Linked DNA regions of Allobranchiibius huperziae. The protein of the gene in region 2 binds, or shares a complex with, the protein of the main gene of each other region. Links are inferred from orthologs where the notes say so. Each region holds a gene or a part of one and is shown on either strand. Other genes may lie near its edges.

The links.
Region 1: the proteins of tig (region 2) and rpsG are in contact, whole or in part, in a crystal structure (PDB 3GTY), measured with the Thermotoga maritima proteins. The link is inferred for Allobranchiibius huperziae from one-to-one orthologs. Residues at the interface, in WP_004081061.1 of Thermotoga maritima: Glu122, Val124, Val129, Leu130, Tyr133, Glu188, Gly259, Ile262, Tyr263, Glu266, Ser270, Glu273, Gln274, Glu277, Arg308, Gln311, Ile312, Ser315, Tyr316, Glu325, Arg329, Arg336, Leu363, Phe366, Trp367, Arg373, Leu377, Arg381, Leu384, Glu387; in WP_004081843.1 of Thermotoga maritima: Lys34, Lys52, Lys55, Glu59, Arg62, Gln63, Glu66, Asn67, Lys69, Val71, Arg95, Ala109, Lys110, Lys111, Gly112, Arg113, Pro114, Glu117, Glu121, Ile124, Ala125, Tyr127, Asn128, Asn129, Thr130, Gly131, Lys135, Asp139, Arg142, Met143.

Annotation. Positions count from the first base shown.
Region 1 is NZ_JACCFW010000001.1:2,871,791-2,874,664, forward strand. It holds rpsG (30S ribosomal protein S7), read right to left. Parts: upstream 1,736-2,874; coding sequence 1,265-1,735; downstream 1-1,264. Other genes in the region: fusA (elongation factor G), read right to left, coding at 1-1,174; rpsL (30S ribosomal protein S12), read right to left, coding at 1,735-2,109; HNR15_RS13565 (hypothetical protein), read right to left, coding at 2,500-2,874.
Region 2 is NZ_JACCFW010000001.1:2,400,541-2,403,767, reverse strand. The notes cover bases 136-3,104. They hold tig (trigger factor), read left to right. Parts: upstream 136-899; coding sequence 900-2,309; downstream 2,310-3,104. Other genes in these bases: HNR15_RS11245 (ATP-dependent Clp protease proteolytic subunit), read left to right, coding at 2,572-3,104; HNR15_RS11265 (helix-turn-helix transcriptional regulator), read left to right, coding at 136-148. In the rest of the region: more of HNR15_RS11265, read left to right, coding at 1-135; more of HNR15_RS11245, read left to right, coding at 3,105-3,162; HNR15_RS11240 (ATP-dependent Clp protease proteolytic subunit), read left to right, coding at 3,192-3,227. UniProt on the Bacillus subtilis protein: Involved in protein export. Acts as a chaperone by maintaining the newly synthesized protein in an open conformation. Functions as a peptidyl-prolyl cis-trans isomerase.

The DNA of each region.
Region 1 (2,874 bases), 470 kb from region 2 along the record:
CACCGGTGGTGGTGTCCTTCAGCCCGATGAATGCGTAGATGTGACCCGCGGAGGCGGTCTCGACCGGGTTCTCCTTGTTGGAGTGCATCTGGAAGAGCTTCCCGACGCGCTCCTTGCGGCCCTTGGTCGTGTTCATGACCTGGCCACCGGTGGACATCCGGCCGGAGTAGACGCGCACGTAGGTCAGCGTCCCGAAGAACGGGTGGGTCGCGACCTTGAACGCCAACGCCGAGAAGGGCTCCTCGGTGTTCGGCTTGCGGACGATCTCGGTCTCCTCGTCGCCCGGCTTGTGGCCGATCATCGGGGGGACGTCGAGCGGGTTGGGCAGGTAGTCCACGACGGCGTCGAGCATGGGCTGCACGCCCTTGTTCTTGAACGCCGTGCCGCAGAGCACCGGGTTGACCTCGCCGGCGATGGTGATCGCACGGATGCCGGCCTTCAGCTCCGCCTCGGTCAGCTCCTCGCCGCCCAGGTACTTCTCCATGAGGGCGTCGTCGGACTCGGCGACGCGCTCCACCAGGTGGGTGCGGTACTCGTCGGCCTTGTCCTGCAGCTCGGCCGGGATCTCCTCGACCTCGTAGTCCTCGCCCAGCTTGGTCTCACCGCGCCACACGAGGGACTTCATGCGGACCAGGTCGACGACGCCGATGAAGTCGGACTCGCTGCCGATGGGCAGCTGGATGACCAGCGGCGTCGCACCGAGACGGTCCACGATGGTCTGCACCGTGTAGTAGAAGTCGGCGCCCATCTTGTCCATCTTGTTGACGAAGCAGATGCGCGGGACCTTGTACTTGTCGGCCTGACGCCAGACGGTCTCGGACTGGGGCTCGACGCCCTCCTTGCCGTCGAACACGGCCACGGCGCCGTCCAGCACGCGCAGCGAGCGCTCCACCTCGACGGTGAAGTCGACGTGCCCGGGGGTGTCGATGATGTTGATCTGGTTGTCTTTCCAGAAACAGGTCGTCGCGGCGGACGTGATCGTGATGCCGCGCTCCTGCTCCTGCTCCATCCAGTCCATCGTGGCCGCGCCGTCGTGGACCTCACCGATCTTGTAGTTGATACCGGTGTAGAAGAGGATGCGCTCGGTGGTCGTGGTCTTGCCGGCATCGATGTGGGCCATGATGCCGATGTTGCGGACCTTCTTCAGGTCGGTCAGCACTTCCTGCTGTGCCACGGTGTGGTTCCTTATCCGCTCGTCGAATGTTGTGGTGCGGCTCCCGTGTGGTCGCCGTTCTGGCCGGCGACCACACGGGTCAGCCGTGGATCACCAGCGGTAGTGCGCGAAGGCCCGGTTGGACTCGGCCATCTTGTGGGTGTCCTCGCGGCGCTTGACCGCGGCACCCAGGCCGTTGCTCGCGTCGAGGATCTCGTTCATCAGTCGCTCGGTCATCGTCTTCTCGCGGCGCTGCCGGGAGTAGCCGACCAGCCAGCGCAGCGACAGGGTCGTCGCCCGGCCGGGCTTGACCTCGATCGGCACCTGGTAGGTCGCGCCACCGACACGGCGGCTCTTGACCTCGAGGCTGGGCTTGACGTTCTCCAGCGCGCGCTTCAGCGTGACGACCGGGTCGGTGCCGGTCTTGTCGCGGGTGCCCTCGAGGGCGCCGTAGACGATGCGCTCGGCGACGGACTTCTTGCCGTCCAGCAGGATCTTGTTGATCAGCTGGGTGACCAGCGGCGACCCGTAGACCGGGTCGATGACGAGGGGGCGCTTCGGGGCGGGACCCTTACGTGGCATTACTTCTTCTCCCTCTTCGCGCCGTACTTGGAACGAGCCTGCTGGCGGCTGCGGACACCCTGGGTGTCCAGCGAACCGCGGACGATCTTGTACCGCACGCCGGGCAGGTCCTTCACGCGACCGCCGCGGACGAGCACGATCGAGTGCTCCTGCAGGTTGTGGCCGACGCCGGGGATGTAGGCGGTGACCTCGATGCCCGAGGTCAGCTTCACGCGGGCCACCTTGCGCAGCGCCGAGTTCGGCTTCTTGGGGGTCGTGGTGTAGACGCGGGTGCACACACCGCGCCGCTGGGGGCTGCCCTTCAGCGCCGGCGTGGAGACCTTCGTGGCCTTGTCCTGCCGACCCTTACGGACGAGCTGGTTGATGGTAGGCAACCTGTTGACTCCGTCTGTTCGTGTCTCGTCGTTCGCCCGGGCTGCTGCCCGGACGATTCCTTGGATTGCCGGCGCCACCCCTACCGACCCCCGCACTCGGGTGTGTCGGCCTGGCGTACGCCGGAGCCCTCCCCCGCACTTCCTGACATCCCGTGTCGATCGACACGATCCGGTCAGGCTGCCCGGCGAGGGCGTGTGTCGTGGCCTGATGCGCCGCGAACAACCTCTTCAGCGCGGAAACGCACGTGTTTGTTCCCGTGCACCGCGCCATGCCGGTCGTTCGAGCGCAGGGCAGAGCCACGCACAGTCCTTAAGCGTACCGGGCCGGTGATACCGCTCCAAATCCACTCCGGGGCCGCGCGCGCGGGCACCCGGTGCGCGTTCGGCGCCCTATCCCTCCGGAGCCGGGTGCAGGTCCGCCGCGTGCCCGGAGGCCGGTCGTTCATGCCGCTGCCGGGAGGGGATCGTCGCGAGCACCACGAGCAACGGAGCAGCGATCAGCATGCCGATCGGCGGGATGCCGGTGCCGGAATCGTTGGCGAAGAAGCCGATGACCCAGCAGATCACGGCGGCGGCGAGCCCGTTGCCGAGGAAGGGGATCTGCGACCACAGCCGGGCTATGGGGCGGCTGAAGCGTCGACTCGGGGCCACGAGCACCACGACGGCGAGCACGAGCAGGAGCGGCACGAAGAGGGTGAGCGGCGACGACGTCAGCATCTGCGCGTTGAGCTTGCCGATCCTGCCGAGGGTCCCCGCCTGACCGTG
Region 2 (3,227 bases):
CTCGGTCTCGGGAAGTCCTGGACAGCATCTGTTCCTCTACGTGCCCGAGCCGCACAGCGCCGGTGCCGAGGGTTTGCGCCGGCTGACCGGGCGGGGTGACCAAGAGACGACTCATCGGGTGCGGGACCCCGCCGCGACGCACTCCTGACGGCGATCGTGGTCCCGTCGTGACCGGCGCGGGGCCGCCCTGTGCGACGACTGCGTGGCAACGACGGGAACCGTTGCGGGCCAACGCTGTCGGAGCCTGCGGTGCGGCACTGTGAGCGGGTGACGAGAATCGAACTCGCGTAGCCAGTTTGGAAGACTGGGGCTCTACCATTGAGCTACACCCGCGTGGCGCAACCTCGTCCCACCCGATGGTGTGTGGTCCGGTGTGCTGCGCCGAGGCGATAGCGTACTGGCTCGCGTGGTGTGGTTCGCACCAGCCGCGCAGCACGGGGTATGGCGCAGCTTGGTAGCGCGTCCGCTTTGGGAGCGGAAGGCCGCAGGTTCAAATCCTGTTACCCCGACGAAGAAGGGGCAACAGGATGCTGGGAGCGGGCGGAACGAAGTGAGCCCGTGGTTCCTGTTACCCCGACGAAGAAGGGGCAACAGGATGCTGGGAGCGGGCGGAACGAAGTGAGCCCGTGGTTCCTGTTACCCCGACGAAGGAGGGGGCAACAGGATTTGTGCTCGAGATGTCGATTCGGGACGGTCGCGGGGTGTGAGAACCCTCCTGAACCGACATCTGGAGACGCCCGGCCGGGGCACCTCGTACCCCACCGGTTTGCTCGCGCCCCGCTTCGTCAGGGAACATGGCAGACGGTTCCCGCTTTCGCCGCCCGGTCGTCCGGGTCGCCGACGCCCGCCTTGCGACGTACGCCGGCAGAGAGCCCCTTTCGATCTATGGAGTCTGTGCAGTGAAGAGCGCCGTCGACACCCTGAGCCCGACGCGGGTCAAGATGACCATCGAGGTCCCCTACGCCGAGCTGGAGCCGAGCGTCAGCGCGGCCTACAAGACCATCGGCAACCAGATCCAGGTGCCGGGCTTCCGCCAGGGCAAGGTGCCGGCACGGATCATCGACCAGCGGGTCGGCCGTGGCGCGGTGCTGCAGGAAGCCGTCAACGAGGCCCTGCCGGAGTTCTACGGCCAGGCGCTGGAGAGCAACGACGTGCAGCCGCTCGGCCAGCCCGAGGTCGAGGTCACGGACGTGCCGGCGACCGAGGGTGAGGACCTGAAGTTCACCGTCGAGGTCGACGTGCGTCCGCAGTTCGACCTGCCCGACTTCTCCGCGATCAGCGTGACCGTCGACCCGGTCGAGGTCACCGACGAGGACGTCGACGCCGAGATCGAGACGCTCCGCGAGCGGTTCGGCACGCTGGCCCCGGTTGAGCGCCCCGCCGCCGAGGGTGACTCGCTCACCATCGACCTGTCCGCCACGATCGGCGACGAGAAGATCGACGACGTCTCCGGCGTCTCGTACGTCGTCGGCAGCGGCAACATGCTCGAGGGTCTGGACGACGCGGTCACCGGTCTGTCCGCCGGCGACACCGCCACCTTCGAGGCCGCCCTGGCCGGCGGCGAGCATGAGGGCCAGGCCGCCCAGTGCTCCGTCACCGTCCAGTCGGTCAAGGAGCGTCAGCTGCCCGACGTCGACGACGACTTCGCCCAGTTGGCTTCCGAGCACGACACGGTCGCCGACCTGCGCATCGACATGACCGCGCAGGCCGAGCGCGGCAAGCGTTTCCAGCAGGGCATCCAGGCGCGCGACAAGGTCCTGGACCAGCTGCTGGAGGACCTGGACCTCGCGGTGCCGCAGAGCATCGTGGAGGCCGAGGTGCAGCAGCACCTCGAGGGTGAGGACCGCGTCGACGACGACGAGCACCGCGCCGAGGTCACCGAGAGCACGACGAAGGCACTGCAGAGCCAGTTCCTGCTCGACAAGATCGTCGAGGAGAACGAGGTGCAGGTCTCCCAGGAGGAGCTGATCGAGTACCTGATCATGTCCGCGCAGCAGTACGGCATGGACCCCAACCAGTTCGCGCAGGCGCTGGACCAGCAGGGCCAGGTGCCCGCGGTGATGGGTGAGGTCGCCCGTCGCAAGGCGCTCAGCACGGTGCTGGAGCGGGTCACGGTGATCGACACCAACGGTGAGACCGTCGACCTGAACGCGCTCAACGACGCCGAGCAGGACGAGGACGCGACCGACACGGAGACCGCCGAGGCCACCGACGACGCCGACGTCATCGAGGTCGCGGGCGACACCGACAGCACGCCCGCCGACTCCGAGGATTCCCAGGACTCCTCGGCCGAGGCTCCCAAGGCCTGAATCGCTCGCTCTGACAACGGGGCTCGCACATCGACTCGATGTGCGGGCCCCGTCATCGTGTCCGGTGCAGGCCGCGCGCACGTCGCGGCCTTGCGCTCACGGCGAACACGGCGAAGATCGGGGACGGAACGGCGCGAGCCGGGCGTTAGGGTCCAGTAGAAGCTGATTCGACCGCTTCGTGACCGCGCGCATGCGGGGTCGACCGGAGCAGTCCGACGCGATGAGAGAAGAGAAGACCTTGAGTGACATCCAGAAGGTCTCGATGGCGACCCAGGCACCGACCGGGGGACTCGACGACCAGATCTACAACCGGCTGCTGAAGGAACGCATCATCTTCCTCGGCTCCGACGTCCGTGACGACAACGCCAACGTGATCGCCGCGCAGCTGCTGCTGCTGACGGCCGAGGACCCGAACGCCGACATCTGGCTCTACATCAACAGCCCCGGCGGTTCGATCTCCGCGGGCATGGCCATCTTCGACACAATGAACTGGATTCCCAACGACGTGGCCACGGTCGCGATGGGAATGGCGGCCAGCATGGGGCAGTTCCTGCTCTCGGCCGGCACCCCGGGCAAGCGTTATGCGACCCCGAACGCACGCGTGATGATGCACCAGCCGTCCGGTGGTCTCGGCGGCACGGCCTCCGACATCAAGATCCAGGCCGAGCAGATGATCTTCATCAAGAACAAGATGGCCGAGCTGATCGCCCAGCACACCGGGCAGACGGTCGAGCAGATCACCGCCGACTCCGACCGGGACCGCTGGTTCTCCGCGCAGGAGGCCAAGGAGTACGGCTTCGTCGACCACGTCTTCGAGCGTGCCGAGGATGCCCCCGGGCAGGTGAAGGCATGAGCAACTGGACCGATTCGAGTGGAGCACAGATGAATTCGCCGTACGTCGGTCACGCTGGCCTCTCC